DNA from 2 places in the Virgibacillus siamensis genome. Region 1 is predicted to be linked to the other one. Evidence: riboswitches for the same ligand, from Rfam matches in the RefSeq annotation. Region 1 holds a riboswitch; the other holds the start of a gene.
The links. A riboswitch is a leader RNA that binds a small molecule or an ion and turns the genes downstream of it on or off. The one in region 1 is predicted to bind FMN.
Positions count from the first base shown of each region.

Region 2: another riboswitch for FMN. It lies ahead of B1K71_RS12960 (ECF transporter S component); the one in region 1 lies ahead of ribD (bifunctional diaminohydroxyphosphoribosylaminopyrimidine deaminase/5-amino-6-(5-phosphoribosylamino)uracil reductase RibD).

Region 1 is NZ_FUIH01000006.1:411,827-423,455, forward strand. It holds gene B1K71_RS03010 (TasA family protein) at 1-288, shown strand, start outside; gene B1K71_RS03015 (LPXTG cell wall anchor domain-containing protein) at 357-980, shown strand; gene B1K71_RS03020 (PAS domain S-box protein) at 1,324-2,460, shown strand; FMN riboswitch at 2,624-2,770, shown strand; gene ribD (bifunctional diaminohydroxyphosphoribosylaminopyrimidine deaminase/5-amino-6-(5-phosphoribosylamino)uracil reductase RibD) at 2,929-4,017, shown strand; gene ribE (riboflavin synthase) at 4,019-4,669, shown strand; gene B1K71_RS03035 (bifunctional 3,4-dihydroxy-2-butanone-4-phosphate synthase/GTP cyclohydrolase II) at 4,683-5,882, shown strand; gene ribH (6,7-dimethyl-8-ribityllumazine synthase) at 5,902-6,372, shown strand; gene B1K71_RS19780 (hypothetical protein) at 6,489-6,659, shown strand; gene B1K71_RS03045 (ABC-F family ATP-binding cassette domain-containing protein) at 6,672-8,552, shown strand; gene B1K71_RS03050 (Yip1 family protein) at 8,593-10,314, opposite strand; gene B1K71_RS03055 (C45 family autoproteolytic acyltransferase/hydolase) at 10,399-11,451, shown strand; gene B1K71_RS03060 (TerC family protein) at 11,604-11,629, shown strand, end outside.
Region 2 is NZ_FUIH01000007.1:1,814,794-1,826,422, reverse strand. It holds gene B1K71_RS12980 (potassium channel family protein) at 1-727, opposite strand, end outside; gene B1K71_RS12975 (thioredoxin family protein) at 831-1,379, opposite strand; gene B1K71_RS12970 (M20/M25/M40 family metallo-hydrolase) at 1,564-2,622, shown strand; gene B1K71_RS12965 (S8 family peptidase) at 3,199-7,575, shown strand; FMN riboswitch at 8,043-8,191, shown strand; gene B1K71_RS12960 (ECF transporter S component) at 8,350-8,940, shown strand; gene B1K71_RS12955 (hotdog fold thioesterase) at 9,125-9,508, opposite strand; gene B1K71_RS12950 (1,4-dihydroxy-2-naphthoate polyprenyltransferase) at 9,522-10,457, opposite strand; gene B1K71_RS12945 (isochorismate synthase) at 10,630-11,629, shown strand, end outside.

The DNA.
Region 1 (11,629 bases):
GATTATATAGATACAGCCTCCAATCGTTTGAATGTGGCAACGGTTAACCCGAATGAGTGGACTGGATTGCCGGTGGACCCTCGGGATCCGGACATCTTGCAAATATCGATTGAATTTACGGATGATCAAGCGAAAAATGATGACGGAACCTATGTTCAAAACAAATTCCAGGGAGATTCAGCAAGCATTGAATTTATGTTTGAAGCCCGGCAGTGGGACGGTCAGGACGTTTCGGATGAGGAAGGATATATTGAATCAAACGAACAAGCGGACAATGGCAATTTTTAAGAAAAATCAAAGGTAGAGAGCACTCCTCTCTACCTTACTAGTTCAATCTTGCTGGGGGGGTAGGTTAAATGAAAAAGGTTGTGTTAGCGGTATTAAGTATATTTTTGGTGATCGGTTTTGCTGCAGCAGTTCAGGCCGACGGTGGGGATGGTGCTGATCATACCGATATCCATCTATCAACCCATCCCAGCAAGGTGTTCTTTCATATCGACAATATCAAACCGGGGGATTATGTCATAAAAGATTTGGAAGTAATGAACAAAGGGGATCAGGCATTCAACTATAATTTTACAAATAAATACCTTGATGGATCTCAGAAACTTTATAATGAGCTGCAGGTGGCGATCAAAGCAGGGGGCACTGTTCTTTTTATAGGGAATTTAAAAGACTTTGAGAAAATTGATCCCAGGAATTTGGATGTTGGTGAATCTGAAAAACTAAATGTCCGAATTGACGTGCCATATGAGCTGGGCAATGAATTTCAAGGACTGAGCAGCGAGTTCCAATTTAAATTACAGGCCGACAATGCGGCGGCCGGTGTTCCCACATTTCCTGCTGGGAAACAACTTCCAAACACTGCAACAAACATGTTTGCTTTTATCTTCTTTGGAATTGCTGTATTGTTAGCCGGGTTAGGGCTTTACGGATACAGCCTGCTGAAGGGAAGACGGGACACCAAGGTTCATGATTGAATGCACAATCCTTCATAAAAACATTCCTACACTTCCGAATCCGCTCCACGCCGGAGCGGATTTTTGCATCTTCTCATTGTTTTTGAAAGCGCCCAGTTTGCAATACATATAATAACAAATTTCCGGGTCAGAATGGGGTTAATTGAATTACTACACAAAATACTGAGGCAGAGCAGGTAATCAAATATTCCGAACAGTCCTATTAGTTGAAAAACAGGCGTATTTATACTATCATTAGGAAATAAGTACTAGTTCGCATCTTTTATAATGATTGGAATCTCAACACGACACATATAAAGATATATGTATCATTTGGTTACTTTCGAATAAGGAGAGGTGAGATATGCAGACAACTTTTAATTTGGATAATCCCTCATTATTTATCCATGCTTTTGATCGTGCTTCAATTGGCATGGCTATCGTGGCAACTGATGGGACTCCGTTAAAGGTGAATCGGTCATTATGTGATATTCTGGGTTATCCTGAATCAAAATTACTTTCGATTAAATTTAAGGACATAACACATCCGGATGACATAGAAAGTAATTTATCCCTCATGTACGAGGCACTTAAAGGGATAAGAAAGTCCTACCAGATGGAAAAACGTTTTATACATAAGGATGGCTATCAAGTTTGGGCTCTGCTCAGTGTATCTTTAGTGAGGGATGATCATGATCAACCTCTGTATTTTATTAGCCACATTCAAGATATAACAGATTGGAAATTTGCTGAAGAGAAGTCCGGCGAGGGTGAAAAAAGATTAAACAGTTTGGTTGAGGAGACACCGGAACTTATGTTGAAATTTGAAAAACTGACGGTTGCTGGACAATTGGCCGCAGGGATTGCACATGAGGTTAGAAACCCCTTAACTGCCATTAAAGGATTTCTTCAACTCATGCAAAGTAACCCGACAGACAACAAAGAGTACTCGGAAGTAATCTTCTCAGAGCTGAATCGTATTGAAGAACTCTTAAGTGAACTGTTGGTATTGGCAAGACCACAAAAGGTTAAATCTGTAAAAAGGGGTTTGAAAGTTCTTTTAGCCCAAGTCATTTCTTTAATTGAGACACAAGCTAAACAAAATGACATTAAAATAGAGAAATATATTGAATCAGATTTACCGGACATAAATTGTGATGGAAATCAAATTAAACAGGTGTTTATCAATCTTCTAAAAAATGCAATCGAAGCAATGCCAAATGGTGGAACGATATTCATTTCATTAAAAAAACATAATGCAGATACACTTTTAATTCGAATCGAAGACCAGGGTTATGGGATACCGGATCATCTATTAAGTAAAATAGGGAATCCGTTTTTTACAACAAAGGATGATGGGACAGGTCTGGGAATAATGATTTGTCATCAGATTATCGAAAAGCATAAAGGTGTAATGAAAGTTGCAAGCAGTTCGGAAGGTGCGGTTGTAAAGGTGTATTTACCATTAATCCAGGCATCTTCCAATCGATGTTCATGTTAGCCTTGGCCGAGTCGATTAAAGATCTGTCAATATGATAATGGTTGTCGATTTGTTGAAAAAATTCGGCATAACTAGTAAAATTAGTTCAGCTTATCCTACATAAGCTGAATTGGTTGCGATTCTATCGTGATTAAGGTATAACAAAAATACAATATTATAATGCAAGTTCCTTCGGGGTCGGGTGAAATTCCCAATCGACGGTGATGAAGCGTATGCTTTTTAGTCCGTGACCCGTGCGGTATTATGCCAAGCGGTGGATCCGGTGCAACTCCGGAACCGACAGTTAAAGTCTGGATGGGAGAAGGGATTTATAAGGATTTTTTATGTTGCTGGATGGTTTGTGCAGGTATTTTTACTGTATGCAAACCAGCTTTTTAATCATACGCGTATACCCTTATAAAATTCTGCCCTTGGCCTCTGAAGCTGATTCAGGGGTTTTTTTAATTGGTTAAAGGGAGTGAAATTAATTTGGATGATGAATATTATATGCAAATAGCCTTGAACCTTGCCCGAGCTGTTTCCGGCCAGACCAGTCCCAATCCGCCTGTTGGTGCGGTTGTTGTTAAGAATGGGGAGATTTTAGGTTTCGGTGCACATCTGAAAGCCGGTGAGGCGCATGCAGAAGTACATGCGTTACAAATGGCCGGGGAAAGATCCGGCGGTGCAACCATTTACGTCACACTGGAGCCGTGCAGTCATCATGGGAGAACACCGCCTTGCGCGGATTTGATTGTGAAAAATGGTATCAGCCGGACGGTTGTTGCGGCGACTGATCCGAATAAGAAAGTTGCAGGTCAGGGTTTGGAGAAGCTGCGGAAGGCCGGCATTGAAGTGAAACAGGGTGTTCTGGAAAAAGAAGCGAATGCGGTAAACGCTGCATTTTTCCACTTTATCCAAACGAAAAAACCATACGTAACTGTAAAGTCTGCTGTCAGTTTGGATGGGAAAACGGCAACACATACTGGCGACAGCAAATGGGTAACCGGAGAGGCAGCAAGGCTTGATGTCCACCAGTATCGTCATATGCACGATGCAATTCTGGTTGGTGTAAACACAGTTATCACCGACAATCCAAGTCTGACTGCCAGGCTCCCAAATGGCAGAAAGAACCCAATACGAATTATTTTAGATACATCACTTAAAACGCCGTTGGATGCAACAATTCTGAATGACGGTAAAGCGGAAACATGGATTTTTACAAAAAGTGTCGTGTCGGATGTAGCAGAAAAATCGTACGCTGAAAAAGAGAGTGTTACCATTGTCCGGCTGGAGAAACTGGACGTTGAAAGTGTTTTGCAATATTTGGGGCGTCACGGTATCATGTCTCTCTTTGTCGAAGGCGGCGCTGCAGTGAACGGGTCATTTTTGGAAAGTGGATACATTAATCAGCTGATTACCTACATGGCACCGAAACTAATCGGCGGTCAAGCTGCCCCGACATCGTTTGCCGGAAATGGTTTTTCGTATATGAAAGATACCCTTGAAATGGTAATCCGGCATGTTGAGATGATTGGCAATGATATTAGAATTGTTGCGGAACCACGAAAGGACGATTGACATGTTTACAGGAATCATTGAAGAAAAAGGTATTGTAAAAAAAATGAAGCGTGTATCTGAACAATCAGTTGAAATGACAATTGGTTCGGAAAAAGTTGTGGAAGATGTTCGTCTCGGCGACAGTATCGCTGTCAACGGAATCTGCCTGACCGTCACGAAATTTTCTGCAGCTGATTTTCAAGTTGATGTGATGCCGGAAACAATTAAAGCCACCTCACTGGACTCCTTAACAGCGGGTTCCAGCGTGAACTTGGAAAGGTCGATGCCTGCGAATGGCCGGTTTGGTGGGCACTTTGTGTCCGGACATGTTGATGGAAAAGGCAAAATTATACGAAAAGAAGCAAATGAAAATGCTATTTATTACGATATTGAAATTCCGGAAGAACTGGTTAAATACTTTATGTTAAAAGGTTCGGTAGCTGTTGATGGCGTCAGTTTAACCATTTTCGATGTGATGCCGAATGTATTTACCATCTCACTGATTCCGCATACAGTGTCGGAAACGATTCTGGGTGATAAAAAAGATGGGGATGTTGTAAATATTGAGTGTGATATGCTCGCCAAGCATGTTCATAATATGATTCAAAATCAAAGTATCGGCCAAAAAGAAGGTATTAACCAGGCGTTTTTGAAAAATAACGGATTCATGTGAAGGAAGTGGGACAATGTTTGATACGATAGAAGAGGCAGTTAAGGATTTAAAGGCAGGAAAACCGGTCATCGTGGTCGATGATGAGGACAGGGAAAATGAAGGAGATTTGGTTGCACTTGCTGAGCAGGCAACACCGGATGTTATCAATTTTATGATCACCCATGGAAAAGGTCTTGTCTGTACGTCGATAACGGAGCGGCTGGCGGAAAAGCTGAATCTTCCATTGATGACCAGCCGCAGTACAGATCCGTTTGGTACAGCATTTACCGTAAGTATCGATCATAAGGATACGAAAACTGGAATTAGTGCAGATGAACGTTCCAGGACCATTCAGGCATTGCTGGATCCTGAAGCAAAGGAAATTGATTTTAAACAGCCGGGTCATGTGTTTCCGCTTATTGCCAAAGACGGCGGAGTACTGACGCGCTCCGGTCACACAGAAGCATCGGTTGATCTGGCCATGTTAAGCGGTGCATTTCCGGCAGGGGTGATTTGTGAAATCATTAAGGAAGATGGAACAATGGCACGGGTTCCGGATTTAGAAGCGATGGCAAAAACATTCGATTTGAAACTGATTTCGATTGCTGACTTGGCAGCACATCGCAAACAACACGAAATTCATGTCAGTCGTGTAGTTGAAACAACGCTGCCAACCGAGTTTGGTACATTTAAAGTCTATGGTTACACCAACGATTTGGATGATAAGGAACATATTGCATTGGTGAAAGGGGACGTTGATGCAGCGGATGCAGTTCTGACACGAATTCATTCGGAATGTCTGACTGGTGATGTGTTTGGGTCCTACCGGTGTGATTGTGGTCCTCAGCTGCATGCGGCACTGCAAAAGATAGATGAAGCGGGTGCAGGTGTGTTGGTTTACATGCGTCAGGAAGGCCGTGGTATTGGTTTACTTAATAAGCTTCGGGCATATCAGCTGCAGGATGCCGGTATGGATACTGTCGAAGCGAATGAGCAGCTTGGATTTGCACCTGATCTGCGCGAATACAATTTGAGCGCACAAATATTAACAGATTTGGGTATTAAAAAAGTAGACTTGCTGACCAACAATCCGAAAAAAGTGACAGGACTTGCATCGTATGGAATTGATATCGGTTCGCGTATCCCAATTCAAACTGCTACACGAAAAGAAAATGAAAAATATATGCACACCAAGCTCGATAAAATGGGACACTTATTGAACTTTCATCAGTGATAAAAGGAGATGAAGCAAAATGGGAAAAACGTTTGAAGGAAATCTGGTTGGGACAGATATGAGAATAGGCATTGTAGTAGCGCGGTTTAATGAATTTATTACGAGTAAATTACTTGGTGGTGCCACAGACACTTTAAAACGGCACGGGGTGGATGAAGAAAACATTGATGTTGCCTGGGTTCCCGGCGCATTTGAAATTCCATTGATTGCCCAAAAAATGGCAACTTCCGGCGGTTATGATGCAGTTGTTGCTTTGGGCACCGTAATCCGCGGGTCGACATCACATTATGATTATGTGTGTAATGAAGCGGCAAAGGGTGTATCCAATGCATCCCTTCAATCAGGTAAACCAGTTATTTTCGGTATTTTAACGACTGAAACGATTGAACAGGCTATTGAACGTGCAGGTACTAAAGCAGGCAACAAAGGGGCAGAGGCAGCTGTTGCTGCGATTGAAACTGCGAATGTTGCCAAACAGCTGGAATGGTAAAAAGACCGAGGGGCGGTAGATTGATAAACTGTCCCCGGTCTTTTTTTGATGGAAAAACGAAGCCCTTTAAGATAAACTTGTAACAGAAGGAACAGGAAGATTTGGGGGCAAGGCTTATGAAGTTTTTCGGATATCAGATTCTGGCTATAGGCGTTATTTGGCTTGGGATGACGATCTTTTTTTCAAAGATGGACCAGCTTAGCACGTATATCTACTATGGTGTGACATCATGGTTGTTATTTTTGATTGTTCTTTTTGTAAAGCAATATCTCAGACAGCGGAAATAGGAAGGAAATTATATGCTCACAATAGAGAATTTATATAAATCCTACGGGGAAAAAGTTTTGTTTCAAGATGTAACATGTACCATTAAAAAACAGGATCGAATCGGACTTATTGGTGTAAATGGCACGGGGAAATCCTCATTTTTGAAGGTGCTGGCCGGAATTGACCCGGCGGAGAGCGGCACGATGAATCATCCCAAAGATTACCGGATTGAATATTTGGCTCAGGATCCGGATCTGGATTCAGACAAAACGGTCATCGAACAGATTTATTATGGCGATGCAACCATTATGAAGGTTATGCGTAACTATGAACAGGCATTGCATCGGCTGCAAGATGAATCCAATGATGAACAGGCACAGGAACATCTTCTGAATATGCAGCAACAGATGGATCAGCATGAAGCATGGGAGGCAAACGCTGCAGCTAAAACAATTCTTACAAAGCTTGGCATTACCGATTTTAATAAAAATACAGCGGAACTTTCCGGCGGACAGAAAAAGCGGGTTGCGATTGCCAAAGCACTGATTCAGCCGGCAGATCTCTTGATTCTCGACGAGCCGACTAACCACCTGGATAATGAAACAGTGGAATGGCTCGAGAACTTCCTGGCAACATTTCAAGGGGCCTTGCTGCTTGTAACACACGATCGTTATTTTTTAAACCGGGTGACCAATCATATTTTTGAATTGGATAAAGGCAATTTTTATGTCTATGAAGGCAACTACGAGTTATTCCTGGAGAAGAAGGCTGAACGCGAGGAACTGGAAGCGCAGAATGAACAGAAACATCAAAATACATTGAAACGGGAACTCGCCTGGCTGAAGCGCGGGGCAAGGGCCCGTTCCACCAAACAGAAGGCCCACGTTGAGCGGGTGCATGCTTTACAGGAGAAGAAATTCGATACAAAGCAGCAGAATGTAGCATTCCAGGCAGGGTCAACACGACTTGGGAAAAAGGTAATGGAATTACAGGGAATCCAGAAAACATTTGCGGGAAAAACATTGCTTCATGATTTTGATTTTCTGATTGTGCCTGGTGACCGCCTTGGTATCATCGGGCCGAACGGTTCCGGGAAAACAACTCTGCTGAACATGATGGCAGGACGAATCCAACCGGATCAGGGTGAAATGGAAGTCGGTGAGACGGTAAAAATCGGTTACTACACACAGGGTGATGAAGAACTTGATCCTGATTCCATGGTAGTGGATTACATCAAGGAAGTTGCTGAAGTCATTCACACGAAAAACGGTGAAACGATAACAGCTGAACAAATGCTTGAACGGTTTTTATTCCCGCGTTCGGAGCAGCGGACCTACATCGGCAGGCTTTCCGGCGGGGAAAAGAGACGGCTTTATTTATTGAAAGTCCTAATGCGCGAGCCGAACGTGCTGTTTTTGGATGAACCGACCAATGATTTGGACACGCAAACATTGAGTGTCCTGGAAGAGTACCTTGACCAGTTTCCAGGGGTTGTTATTACAGTTTCCCACGACAGGTATTTCCTGGATCGGGTCATTGACCATTTGCTTGTTTTCAAAAACAACGATAAGATCAAGCATTTTTACGGTAACTACAGTGAATATCTGGAACAGGAAGTCAAACAGGATACCGTGAAGAAAAAAGCGCCGGTTAATGAAAAAACAACAAAATCTTCCCACCGTAAAAAAATGTCATACCGTGATAAAAAGGAATGGGAGACCATTGAGGATGACATAACGGCGCTTGAAACAGAACTGGAAGCATTGCAGGGAAGGATTGAACAGGCTGGAAGTGATCTGGAAAAAGTGCAGGATTACTATACCGAGCAGGAACAGCTTGAAGAAAAACTGGAACAGAAATTGGAACGCTGGGAAGAGCTTTCCGAACTTGCCGAAAGCCTGCGTGGTGAATAAAAAACGTCCTGGAAGGTATAACCCTCCAGGACGTTTTCAGTTATTTCGTCAATCCTTTTATTTCGATTGTCTCGACGATTCCTGTCCCATTCTCACGGACGAGCGCCTCAAATGTTACTTTATCACCGGATTGCAGGAATAGTGCAAGCGGTTCTTTTCCGGCATTAATTGTATAAATGGTCTGGTCATTTTTTAGAATGAATTGGATGACCTGACCGGTTTTTTGGGTGGATGTTACAAGTACACGATTGACGGTTCCTTTTATTTTTTCCAGATTCGATTCACCGCTGGATTCTACATTTCCCGGATCCTGTACAAGCTGTAGACGGTATGCTTCCAGTGTTTCTTTTGCTGTATCTCCAAACACAACAAAGTCAGCATCTCCTGCTTTGATATAGGCGTATTTTTTAAACAGGCCATTCGGGTCAAGTACGTTTACGACCCAGGTTGGATTGCCGTCAATGTTGTACAGTACCGGCATGGAACCTTTCCAGTTCTTTTCCGGGAATTCTTTGTTCACAATTTCCTTTGCACCTTTGCTGTCCATAATTCCGTTGTTTTTCTTGCCGTTATAATACGTCAGCTCCCCGGTGCGGGCGTTGATCATTGTGTATCCGAGTGCTGAATCAATGTTTTCTTTTGGTGATGCCATGTCGGTAAAGTAGTACATATCCCCATTATCATCAAAAATAGGAGTTACACTGCTCTCCGTACCAGATTCATTTGGTATTTTTACATCTTCTTTTCCGAATAGGGAATTGAGCCAGCCGTGCACATATTTTCCAAAGTACTCGTTTTCAGCAGTTGCCATCTCCGAACTGACTGAGCCGTTAATAAATTCGGGTGCATTCTCGGTTTTATATTTGCTGACTTCGCCTGTGACCGGATCAACAACAGCTGCATAAAGATCGCTCATGTCCGGTTTGTTAGTTACTCCAATTGGCTGGTATAACGTTTGAACATACCATGGTTTTCCGTTTTCATCCACTTCAATTTGCGGATCGCCGCTTTGAATATATGTTGGATATGCATTATAAATGGTACGCTGGACATTATCGTTGAAGTAGCTGGAACTGGTATATTTCATCTTGCTTTTGACAAATTCCGGCTGCGCATTAATATTCGTTGCGGATATCGTGAAATAGCCTTCTGTTTCCTTTCCGCGAAAATATTTCCAGAAGCCGGTGAATTCAACCGGCGCAACAAAAACAACCTCATCATTTATCTTCTGCACCTGCAGTTTTCCCAGGTCATAATATTGCGTGTTGGGAACGACACTCATCGATTTTTGCATTTTATTCCGGGCAAATTCCGGTGATACAACAATTGGTGTTGTATCTTTATCCAATGGCTTTGCCTCTTCAACATCTTTCTTAGCAATGGATTCATAGGTGTTATCCAGTGACAGGATCCCCATTATAAAAATTCCCGGTACAGCAATAACTGCCAATAAGATTAAAAACCCTCCAGCAGCCTCATAGGTGCCGCGGACCTTCTTTTGAAATTTGGTGGCGGTCATTCCGTACAATAAAAAGGTTCCAATGGCGGCCATTACAATATTTGCGATCACCATATTCGGGATTGTGATCGGCAGCAGAATAATATAGTTGAGGATACCCCCAATGATAAAAAGGACAATAAAAATAAGCCCTGCTATTTTTGAAGTACGGCTTTTTGCTGTTTTACTGCTGGCAATGATAATGCCGGCAAAAACAGCATACAAAATGAACGATAGGATGGTTGTAAGTAAAATTCCTGTCATGCTTTCAGCTCCTAAGATATGATATGTTACATGTATACATACGTTTAAAGATGGAAATTGGTTTCAGGAATGGGAGAGGTTTTTTTGAAGAACATATATAGTGACATCGTACAGTTCAGAGGATCACACTATGATTTTGGGTATTTGCAGGGGGAATTATTAAAAGATTCCTTTACGATACAAAACCGCAAGAAACAATGGCGCATCAGAAGGCCGCGCTTTACCATTGACCAGAGGGAAGCAAAAGATGCTATCACCAGGGTATCACCGGGTGTTTGGGATGAACTTACAGGTATCGGTGATGCGCTGGAATGGGACATGGATGCAGTACTCCAGGATTTCGGCGGTTACCGTTTGGAATACGTACGGAGCGGTTGTTCCATACTGACGGGAAATGATTATATGGTCCGGAACTATGATTATCACCCAAAAACATATGAAGGACGGTATACATTTTTCCAGCCCAGTGATCAGGGTTACGCCGTTATCGGGCCATCACAACGGATAACCGGCCGAATGGATGGAATGAATGAAAAAGGCTTAGCCCTGGGATATAACTTCATGCACCGGAAAAAGCCCGGCGATGGATTTATCTGTAATATGATTGGAAGACTTGTACTGGAAACATGCGCGGATGTTGGGGAAGCTGTTTCATTGCTTAAGGAAATCCCCCATCGGCATTCTTTCAGCTATATTTTGCTGGACCGTGATGAAGAAACGTATGTTGTTGAAGCGACGCCGCGTGGGGTAATGGTCCGGCAATCAAACGTTTGTACAAATCATTTTGAACTGATGCAAGATGAGAACCGTCACCATTTGACCGATTCGTATAAGCGGCTGGATGCTATGGAGAAGCAGCGGCACTATGTGACAGAGGCATATCAGGCGTTTCGTTTGCTGAATGACACGGACAAAGGGGTTTTTTCCGACCAGTACAAAAATTGGTCCGGAACGATTCACACAGCAGCTTATTTGCCAAAACAGCAAAAAGCCTGGTTTGCACTTGGCGGAGACCGGGATCCCGTCATTTTTGACTTTGGGGCATGGCTGCGCGGCGAACAGGTTTACACAAAGCGAATAATAGGTGAGGTGGATACGGAATTGCCCTTTGTCCACATGGATAAAAATGTGCGATAAGCGTAATAGTAGCAGTATCCAGCGAACAAACGATTATGTCATAAGGTAAATTCGCATCGCCATTTCAATTGTCAGGTTTTATCATTTCTACGAAGACTATCAGAAGTGGTAAAATAGTAATGTTGAGGTTTTTTTGGAAAGGTGGCAGTAACATGTCAGGTTTTGAATTTTCTGCGGA
Region 2 (11,629 bases), on a different contig from region 1:
AATCGTTGGAACTGATTACAGTATTAGCCCCCGCACGAATCGCATTTTCTACCTGTGAAATGGACAGTATTTCAGCATTGATCGGCACATATTCATTATTGCCCCTGATTGCAACTGTGGTCAGAATGGTGGAAACATCAGCCTGCCGTTCTTTTTTTGTAATATCTGAGGTAATAATGACTGATGCTGCATGTTGAATATTGGCTTGAATGAGCGTCGCATCTTCACTTGGATCGCCATGGATGAAATGCACGGGAAAATGCCGATAGGGAAGATTGTTAACGGTTCGGTCGATCAGTACAATTTCAAATGCCTTATTTTTGTCTTCTATCATTCTGACTAACTGCCTTGTCCGTTCATTCCAGCCTATCACGATGATATGATTTTTTCCTTTGTAGGATATTTTACCTTTGGATAAATCCTGCTCGTGGTTAATTGCGGCTGATGATAAGGATGTGATGTAAAATGTCAGTAATCCGCCGCCTGTCAACATTAGAACAATGCCAATAAGTCTTCCTAATACGGTTTGAGGTACAAGATCACCATATCCGATTGTTGCACCTGTGACGACAACCCACCATACACCATCAAATATCGTTTTAAACTCATTCGGCTCAACGAAACTGATAATCGTGCCGAAAATTAGCATTAACAATAAAACAGAGACCAAAAGCCTTATGATAATGGGGATACGAAAATATATATGTTTAAAGGATTCAATATTCATGGGGTCACCTTTTTAAATGGAAATAGTATATGGATAGTATAGGCAACTGCATGACATTCCTATGCATCATAAAAAACCCGCCTGTACAAGACGGGTTTGGTAATTACTGCAGTGCATCTTTAATGCTTTCATATACAGCTTGCCAGAAAGAAGGGTTGTCCCGGAACGACTTGGACATAAACATGTACATTTCTTTTGCCTTTTCATCAAAATCATCGGATTCTTTAGGAGGCAGTTTTTTTCTGGATTCGTCAACATATTCCTGAACTATTTCTGCACGCGGCCCCCATTTTGCTACCTCGTTTCCATCTTCATCGATAAAAATAAAAATCGGGATGGAGCGGGATTTTCCATTGGTCAAATATTGATCCATCAGTTCAAGATTCTGATCACGCAGAAGCATGCGAACCTGTATGTTTGCCTGTTCAGATAAACGAAGTAATACCGGAATATTCAGCATGGCATCTCCGCACCAGTCTTCTGTCAGAACGATGGCACGTAGATGTTTATCCTTAAGACGCTTAATCAATGCATCTTCTTCAGGCGGTGTAAAATGATCATAAATATGAAGCAGGTTTTCTTTGTTTTTTTGCATGTTATCAATGTAGGCATCGGGATTGATTGCGTGTTCATACCATTGATTCAAGTCCATTTCTGTCCACTCCTTCAGTGTGATTCTGGTATAAGTTTATCCAATTGCAAAGGGAAGGTAAACAGATGTGCTTCCGTGCTAAAAGTTTGCTATCATGGGTATGTGGGAAATTTTAAAGATGAAAAATGCGTTTTACTTGAATCCCAAGCGAAATGATTCTTTATGTTTTGAAGGAGGGAAATCAATGGAACAAGCGAACAGAGATTTCTTGCTGGAGTTATTACATACACCGTCTCCATCAAGTAATGAAGTAGAAATCCAAAAGAAATGGATTCAATATGTGAAAGGGTTTGCTGATGAAATCAGAACAGATCACGCAGGCAATGCAATTGGTGTATTGAATCCTGATGCACCTTTTAAGGTGCTTTTGGCCGGCCATTGTGATGAAATCGCACTCGTTATTAATCGGATTGACGAGGATGGATTTTTGCATTTCGATAAAATGGGCGGCATCAATCCGAAAGCTGCAGTAGGAATGAAGGTCAATGTTCTTGGGTATAACGGGCAAGTGACTGGTGTCATTGGTGTTAATGCCCAGCATCATGGTGGTTTAAAAAATGATTTTGACCTGGATGACTTATTCATCGATTGCGGATATAAACAGAAAGATGAAGCGGAGAAACATGTTCAGATTGGTGATTTAGCTGTTTATAAAACCGAACCTGAAATATTGATGGATCGTTATGTATCCGGCCGCGGCCTGGATAACCGGACTGGGTCGTTTATTGTAGCTGAAGTATTAAAGCGTCTTTCCAAAAAGGGTTGTAATGTAGGCGTTTATGCAGCCAGCACCGTTAATGAGGAAACCAATATGGGTGGTGCTTATTTTGCTGCTGCGGGAGTTGAACCAACAATGGCGCTTGCCTGTGATGTTACGTTTGCAACCGATTATCCGGGTGTCAACAAAAACAAGCATGGCGATGTCAAGCTTGATGGCGGACCTGTTTTAGCCAAAGGTGCACCAATTAACATCAAAATCAATAAGCTGCTGGAAAAAACAGCGCGTGAATTAAAAATGGATGTACAATATGAATTAACACCGCGCATGACTGGAACGGATGCGGACAGAATGCGTCTGACCGGCAAGGGTGTACCGGTATCACTTGTTTCCCTGCCGCTTCGCTATATGCATTCACCAGTGGAAACATCGAGTTTAAAAGACATCGATGAAGAAATCGAACTGCTGGTTACGATGATTGCTAACTTAAGCGGGGAAGAAAGTATGAATCCACTCGATGATTAATCATTGAACCAATATAAAAAGCCTTGAATCTGTAAAAGGATTCAGGGCTTTTTTTGGTGTTCAAAATAGTAATAAAGGATGTTGTTTTTTTGAAATTTTCTATATCTTTGTAACCAAACTGAAATAATATTGTAATATAAACAGGAAAAAATAACCACTTTTTGCAAATTAATTCATCTATTTTTAAGATAAGTAAAAAATACTGGTCTTTAAGATGCATTTTTTTTAACCGGAAAATGAAAGCAAGTTACGTATTTCCTGATTGTTTTTACGTATTGCTGTCTTCAAGGCATTTAATACATTTTGCTTGACATATAATCGACAAAAATTGGTTCCTTGGTATGATATGGAATTTTTTAAATATACGACAAAACTATCAATTGACAAAATCATGAATTCTGTCGACATCGTTCGACAGAAAATTCGCAAATAATACAGTACTGTTACAATAACAACAAAGATATTACAGGCAGCTCCACAATCAGCTGAGAACCGGCACTAATTTTATTAGTAAAGGAGGCGAATGGGAGCTTTTTTGTGTGGTTGAATTGCGGCATTAAAAAACAAGGAGGAGGAATGAAATTGCGCAAGAAAAAGCGTCGAACAAGAATCTTTAGTATTACAGCTTCATTGCTAATGATTTTTTCACTTTTGATGCCAGGTATCTCGAACGCCCAACCGAATGCAAACAAATTGTACGATTCGGTTAAGGATACGCAGGCTGTTGCAAAAGAAAAGATCAATAATCGGCTGCAGAAACAGTTTAAGCAGAAAGACCAAGTAACATTCTTGATTAAGTTCAAAGAAAAAGCTGATACGAAGAAGATTGCAAAACAGGCAAGGAAAAGTGCAAAATCTGCTGATCTTACCGCGCAAAAAACAGAATTTGTGCAACGTTCGGCAGTCATTTCCGAACTAAAGTCAACCTCCCTTGAATCACAGCAAAATGTGAAGAAATATTTGCAGCAACAGAAGAAGAAGGGCAATGCTGACAATATTAAATCATTTTATATTGTCAATGGAATGGCTGTTACTGCAACAAAAGAAGTCGCAAAAAATGTAGCAAACTTTGCAGAAGTTGAGAAAATTTTACCTAACGAAACAAGACACCTGTTTAAAGCCGTAACCAAAAATGCAAAAACGCCTAAATCGCGTCTTGCTAATGTTGAATGGAACGTGGATCAGGTCCATGCTCCTGAAGTCTGGGATATGGGAATTGATGGTACCGGTACTGTTGTGGCAAGTATTGATACCGGTGTTCAATGGGACCACCCAGCCTTGAAAGATAATTATCGCGGCTATGATGAAGCAACCGGTGAAGTGAATCATGACTTTAACTGGCTGGATACGACTGCAGGGGAATCTGAACCGTATGATGACCTTGGGCATGGTACACATACAATCGGAACTATGGTTGGAAGTGAACCGGATGGTACGAACCAGGTCGGTGTAGCGCCGGGAGCTGAGTTTATTTCCGTGAAAGCGTTCACTGCTGCTGGCGGTACTGATGTCGACTTGCTTGAAGCGGCACAATGGATCTTGGCACCAACCGATTCAGAAGGCAATGCTCGTGCTGATATGGCACCGGACATTGTCAATAATTCTTGGGGTGGTGGCCCAGGTCTGGATGAGTGGTACCGTGATGTCGTGATTAACTGGAGAGCAGCTGGTATTCTTCCGGTATTCTCTGCCGGTAATACTGGTCTTTTTAACCCAGGTGGTCCAGGTTCGGTTGCAGCACCGGCAAACTACCCGGAATCCTTTGCAGTAGGGGCAACCGACAGTAACAATAACCTGGCTGGATTTTCATTGTTGGGGCCTTCTCCATACGATGAAATCAAACCGGATGTTTCTGCACCAGGTGTTGGTGTACGCTCATCTGTTCCAGGCAGTGGTTATGAAGGGGGATGGAGCGGTACTTCCATGGCTGCACCAGCAGTATCCGGCGTTGCAGCATTGATCCATCAAGTAAACAGCAGCTTGTCTGCGGATGAGATGGAGCAGTTGATGATGGATACTGCAATTCCATTAACTGATGAAACATATCCTGAAACGCCGAATAATGGATATGGCTATGGATTGGTTAATGCGTATGATGCGGTAATGGCGCTGCAGAACGGAATCGGTACAATTGAAGGGACAGTAACAAAACCAGGTGAAGATAGTGAGGCACCTGCGTTTGAACATAACGCCCCAAGTCAAACTTACGAGGGTATGGACCTTCATTTAAATGTACATGTAACAGACAATATCAGTGTAAAATCAGTTGAATTGAGCTACCTTGATTCAAACGGTGACTGGCAATCTGTTGAAGCAGGACGTACTGCCGGCGATTTCAAGGATGGCGATTATGCAGCCACTATTCCTGGTGAACAGATCGTGACAGGTACACTAACATATAAATGGATTGTGAACGACTTTGGCGACAATGAAGTCGTAAGTGAAGCGTATACTGTTGATGTGAAACAAGGTATCTCCACCGGTTACGCGGAGGATTTCGAATCAACTCCTGCCGGCTGGACATCATTCGGCGACAATAACAGCTGGGAATGGGGAGTGCCGGCATCGGGTCCTGAAAGTGCTGCATCCGGTGAAAATGTATATGCAACAAATCTTGATGGTGAATATGACGATGAAATGAATGCGACACTTGTCATGCCCCCAATTGATTTACCGGAAGGCAACGCATATTTACAGTTCAACCAGTGGTATAACCTGGAAAAATATGATTCCGGAAATGCCTATGATTTCGGTCATGTATTCATTTCCACCGATCGTGAGGAATGGACACAGTTGATGGAAATCGAGGGTGATTCAGATGGTTGGGTTCCAGCGGAAGTTGACCTGTCTGAATACGGCGGTCAGCGGGTATATATCGGATTTAACCTGACTTCTGACTATAGTGTTTCCGATCCAGGCTGGTATATTGATGATGTAGCATTATCTGATACATCACAAAGCAGCAAAGCTTCCATTGGAAAGGAAAAAGGAAATAACGGGCATCACAATCGTTTATTCCATGGAAATGGATTGGGTGTTGTAAAAGCCAATCCAAAAGCTGGTTTGAAGGAAAAAGTTAATCCGGACAAAATACGTCCGAAAATGCCAAAAGAAGAAAAGGCTCCTGTTACAGAAGATGCAGTTAACCCGAACTTGCTGCCGATGACTGCACAGGTCAGTGTTTTGGAATCAGGACGTTCTGTAACGACTGATCCTGCAACTGGTAACTATTCCTTGAGCCATGCTGCGGGAACATATACACTGAAAGCTGAATCGTATGGGTATGCATCCGGAGAACAGACAGTTGAACTTGAAGCTGATAGCACGGCACAGGCTGATTTCACGCTTGAAGAACTTCCGCAAGCTACTATCAGTGGTACCATAACGGATGAGCAGACAGGTGAAACAATTGAAGGTGCAACCATCATGCTCGTGGAAGATGCGAATGTTGAACCTGTCACTTCTGATGAAAATGGAAACTTTTCCATAACAGGGTATGAAGGAACATACACTGTAAAAGTTATGGCCAGGGATTACTATGGCAAGGAAGTTGAAGTGAATCTGACTGAAGACAAACAGCTTGATATTGAACTTGAGCCATTCTACACGTATCCCGGCGGTGAAATCGGCTATGATGATGGAACAGCCGAGAATGCCCGCGCATTCTATGATGCCGGTAATGGCTGGGCAGTAAAAATGTCACTGCCTGAAGGAAAAGAATCAGCTGTTGTCACAGAAGGTGTATTCCAGTTCCACGGCACAGACTGGCCGACACCAGGCGGTACTGACTTTGCCGTAGAAGTATGGGATGCTTCCGGACCAGATGGCACACCTGGTGAAAAAATCGCAGGTCCTGTGGATGCAGAAGCAGTGCGGAATTTGGATGAATGGACTGTCGTTGATTTACGCGAACACAATATTATCGTAAACGGCGATTTCTATATGGTTTATATTCAAAAGGATCCGAATCCAAATGCACCTGGTCTGGCAACTGATGAGAGCAGTACAAATGCAGAACGCAGTTACCAATATGTAGGCGGAACATGGTCACAATCACCTGCAAATGAAGGTAACTATATGATACGTGCACGTGTAAGTTATGAGGTAAACAAACCGGAAATTACATCCCCGGATGCTGGTTTGATTACCAATGACACAAACGTTACGATTGAAGGTACTGCTTCACCAACAACTACTATTCAGCTTATGAATAATGGTGAGGAAGCAGGAACAGCCGAAATTGGAGACAATGGTAAATTCTCCATCGATGTGGAACTTGATGAAGGGGCAAATGAGTTCAAGGCAGTATCAAAATTGGATGGGGCAGTGACGGGAGAATCCGGAGCAATCACAGTCACACTTGATACAATGAAGCCTGAATTATCTATTGACAGTCCGCAAGATGGAGATAAAACAAATCGTGAAACCGTTACAGTGGAAGGTACAATTTCTGATGCGAACCTTGACTTTGTAAAAGTTAATGGACGTACAGCAGATGTTGCTGATGACGGATCGTATTCAAAACGTATCTTGCTGGACAACGGAGAAAATGAAATTGAAGTTGCCTCCAAAGATTTGGCCGGCAACACAACTACAAAAACGGTTACGATAGATGTTGATTTTGTAGCACCGACAATCAACAGTCTGACACCAACTGAGGATAAGCATCTCAATGCTGGTGAAAGTGTACGGATTGAATTTGACAGTGAGCCCGGACAGGAAGCAACATTCTTTATCCATATGCCATTGACAAATGCTCGTGCACGCGTATCCAATGCGACAGAGCTTCCAATGATGGAAATGGAAGACGGACATTATGTCGGGTATTGGACAGCTCCAAGCAATGTCGTTGCTGAGGGCGCTGTTATCGAAGTGAAAGTCGTCGATGACTTCGGTAATGAAACACGTCAAACGACCGATGGCAAGTTGTTTATCAACGTAGACGGCGAGTAACAGCTGACCTTGACAAGGAGGGCGCTAAACAGCGCTCTCTTTTTTTGAGGTAATCGGGGGTGTGGTGCATGTGGAAATTCGAGTTGGAAGGTTGATATTTGGATTGCAGGGTTGATTTTGCGCTTCTGATGGTTGATAAAAACAGTTGAAGGTTGATTACGCCCCTTGGAGGTTGATAGCAATGATTGAAGGTTGATATTTGGATCGCAGGGTTGATTTTCTGTTTAGGAACGTTGATAAAACATGCGGGAGGGTTGATTTCGCGCATCCGATGGTTGATAAAGACAGTTGAACGTTGATTACGCACCTCCGACGGTTGATAGCAACAGTTGAAGGTTGATTCATAAACAAATAGTTGTATGGAATAATACCTCGATTTTCAACGAAATCCAGGTTATTATTATTTTAAGCACAATACTTTGCAAATACATAAAATGATAGTATAATAATCTCAAACAACATATCGATTCCATCTTCGGGGCAGGGTGCAATTCCCGACCGACGGTAATGAGCCATTTGTGTTCTAAGTCCGTGACCCGCTAAGGCGTATTGACAAGCGGCTGACCTGGTGAAAATCCGGGACCGACAGTTACAGTCTGGATGGGAGAAGATGCGAGCTGAACTTGGTGCTTATGCGCCTCTGTTTTCCTGTGAATAAATCCCTAAGGCCCCGATTAGGCTTTAGGGATTTTTGTGTAGGACGGGAAATAAAGCTTATCCTTCATCAAAAACGGACAGATGTGAATCGATAGCAGATGAGGGAGGAGATTGATGATGAAAACTGCAGGTGTGCAGTCATCAAAATTGTTAAGGCTTATTATTTTGGCGTTACTCGGAACGATATCATTGCTATTATTTTTCCTGAATTTCCCGTTACCGTTTCTGCCGCCGTATTTGAAGATTGATTTTAGTGAGGTACCGGCATTAATCGCTGCATTAATTTTTTCACCAATGGCAGGAGTGCTTGTAGAAGCTATTAAAAATATTCTTTATCTGATTGTATCAGGTGCAGGCGATCCAATTGGTGTCACAGCAAACTTCTTGGCAGGAGTAATGTTTATTGTACCGGTTGCTGTACTGTATCATAAATACAAAGGTGTTAAAAGCATCATTTCCGGGCTTGCCTCTGGAACGATTATTATGGCGATTGGCATGAGCGTTCTCAACTATCTCATTATTCTTCCGGCATATGCCTGGTTTATGGGGTGGGAAGATATGAGCAGCGGTGCTAAATGGGCTGCCGTTTCGCTTGGTGTACTGCCATTTAACGTGATTAAAGGCATCATTGTAGGCATGCTGTTTGTACCGCTATTTCTGAAGATGAGAACATGGATTGAGCAAAAACAATCGAATCTTGCAGCATAAATATAAAGGAGCGCCTCCATATTCGGAGGCGCTTTTTTGGATGTAAAAAGATGTTTTTTCAGTGAAGTTTATTGTAATAAGAAAAGAAATATCGTTAGAACTGCGGGGAATACGGGAAAAATAACAAGTGTCGGCAACCTCAAAATAAAACCGCCTGATCACCCAGGCGGCGTAATAAAAGCGATTATTTTTTCGGGACGACTCCTACAGTGCACCGTGATATGCAAATAAGGCGGTCCGCTTCGTCCGTGATTTTTATTTCCCATACCATCGTTGTTTTACCAATGTGTGTTGGAGTTGCTGTTGCGGTAACGACGCCATCACGTTTGCTTTTAATATGATTTGCGTTAATTTCAATCCCGAATACAAGATATTTTTCCAAATCCACATTTAACATGGAGCCCATGCTGGCAGCAGTTTCGGCTAGTGCTACACTTGCGCCTCCATGCAGGTATCCGACTGGTTGATGTGTCCGGTGATCGACAGGCATGGTCATAATGACTTCATCTTTTTCCATTTTTACTGTTTCAATTCCAAGTGTTTCGATTAGCGTATTGGATACATTCAATCGTTAGTCCCCCTTAACCGAAATTGCTGATCAATAATGATATTCCTAAAAGAAGTCCGTAAATTGTATTGGTTTTACCGGTTGCAACCATGGCAGGAAGCATTTCCAGCGGTTTCGTTTTGCCGCGGAATTTCTTGATGACGTCAATTGCGAGAATAACACTTATAAAGGAAATAATGGACCATAATGGAAGCAGTCCCGTAAAAATATAAACAGCTGTTAATACAAATGAGAGTGTAAACATTATTGCCAAAAAGACGATTGCTTTTTTTCTGCCAAGCAGGATTGCTAGTGTCTTACGGCCGTTTTCTTTATCTCCGTCAAGGTCGCGGATGTTATTGGACATCATGATGCCGCCAATGAAGATGGCAATCGGCAAGGATACCCAAATGACCGAAGCAGAAAATTCCATTGCCTGAATGTAATAGCTGATGCAGATGATGACTGTTCCCATTAAAAAGCCGGAAAAAATTTCTCCCAATGGCGTGTAGGCAATGGGAAGCGGCCCGCCGGTATACAAGTAACCAAACAACATGCATACGGAGCCGATTACGGCAATCCACCAGCTCGATGAAATGCAAATATAAATACCAAGCAGAATGGAAATACCAAAGAAAATAAGTGCCAGGTTCAATACCGTTTTCGGTTTGACACCATCCCGCACAATTGTCCCGCCAATGCCAACTGACTGGTCATTATCGAGACCGCGTTTGAAATCGTAATATTCATTGAACATATTTGTTGCAGCCTGAATGAGCATGGATGCAACGAGCATGGCAATAAATAATCCGATATGAAGCGTGTGCTCCAGGGTAGCGAACATGGTTCCGATGAAGACCGGGACAAATGAAGCCGTTAATGTATGCGGCCGGAGCAGGCGCCACCAAATTTGAAATCCGCTTTTTTCATTTAATGCTTGTTTTATTGATGTATGATTTGCTGTACTCACAGATGTTCTCTCCTTCATTGTATATCATATTAATTTTAGGCAATTTAGCATGGGGTGTCAATTTAAAATGTCACAAAGACGACATAAAAGAAGAGATTTCTTGAGAATCGAGTCGAAAGAGAATAAAATAGATATGGTACTTTTTTAGTGTTATGTTACGGAGGTTCATGAAATGATTGAAATAAAAGAGGAATTGCTTGAGAGCAAGCTTGCCGAGGCAATTCATAAAATAGACAGTAACCGTACGAAACTTATCAGCATTACACGAAAAATAAATGCTGTTGAGCCGCTTCACTTTTTTGAGAATGCCAAACAGCTCACAAAGGATCGTACATTTTGGTCCAGTACTGCTGACCAGTTTTATATTGTTGGCGTTGGCAAGTCCTATACAATCAGCGCGGAAGCGAATCGATTCCAGCAGACGGAAAAATTGTGGGAAAGCTTGTTGCAGGATGCAATTATTGATAATCCTTTCCAGGTGCCTGGAACTGGTTTGCTTTCATTGGGCGGTATGTCGTTTGACCCCGACATCCGTAAATCACGTTTGTGGGAAAAATTCGGTCATAGTTTGTTTACTGTTCCCGAATATATGTTAACAGTAAATGAATCGGGTTATTTTTTAACGGTAAATGTACAGGCTGATGAAAGGTCAAATCCCGGAAAATTGGCTGATTCAATTAAACAACATGAATCATTATTACTAAATCCGTGTGAATCTTCATTCCCGGATGAACCGGTAATTGAATGGCAGGAGGAAATTGCGCCGCGGGATTGGATGGATACCGTCAAACTGGCAACTGAGACGATTAACCAGGGAGATGCGGATAAAATTGTCCTTGCAAGAGAATTGCGTGTGAAATTGAAACATTCGGCAGGCATTTCCGCTGTGCTGGATAACCTCATCTATACACAGTCAAACAGTTATATTTTTGCTTTTGAACAGGATGGGGACTGTTTTGTTGGAGCTACACCCGAAAGACTTGCCAAGGTGGAGGGGAGTCACGTTTTGTCAACTTGCCTGGCAGGAACAGCTCCGCGCGGGGAAACCTCTTCTGAAGACAATCAGATTGCTAAAAATTTGCTTGACGATGAGAAAAACCGAAGCGAACATGAGTTTGTTGTCAGTATGATTAAGCATGCAATGGAACATTATTGCACAGACATTAAGATAC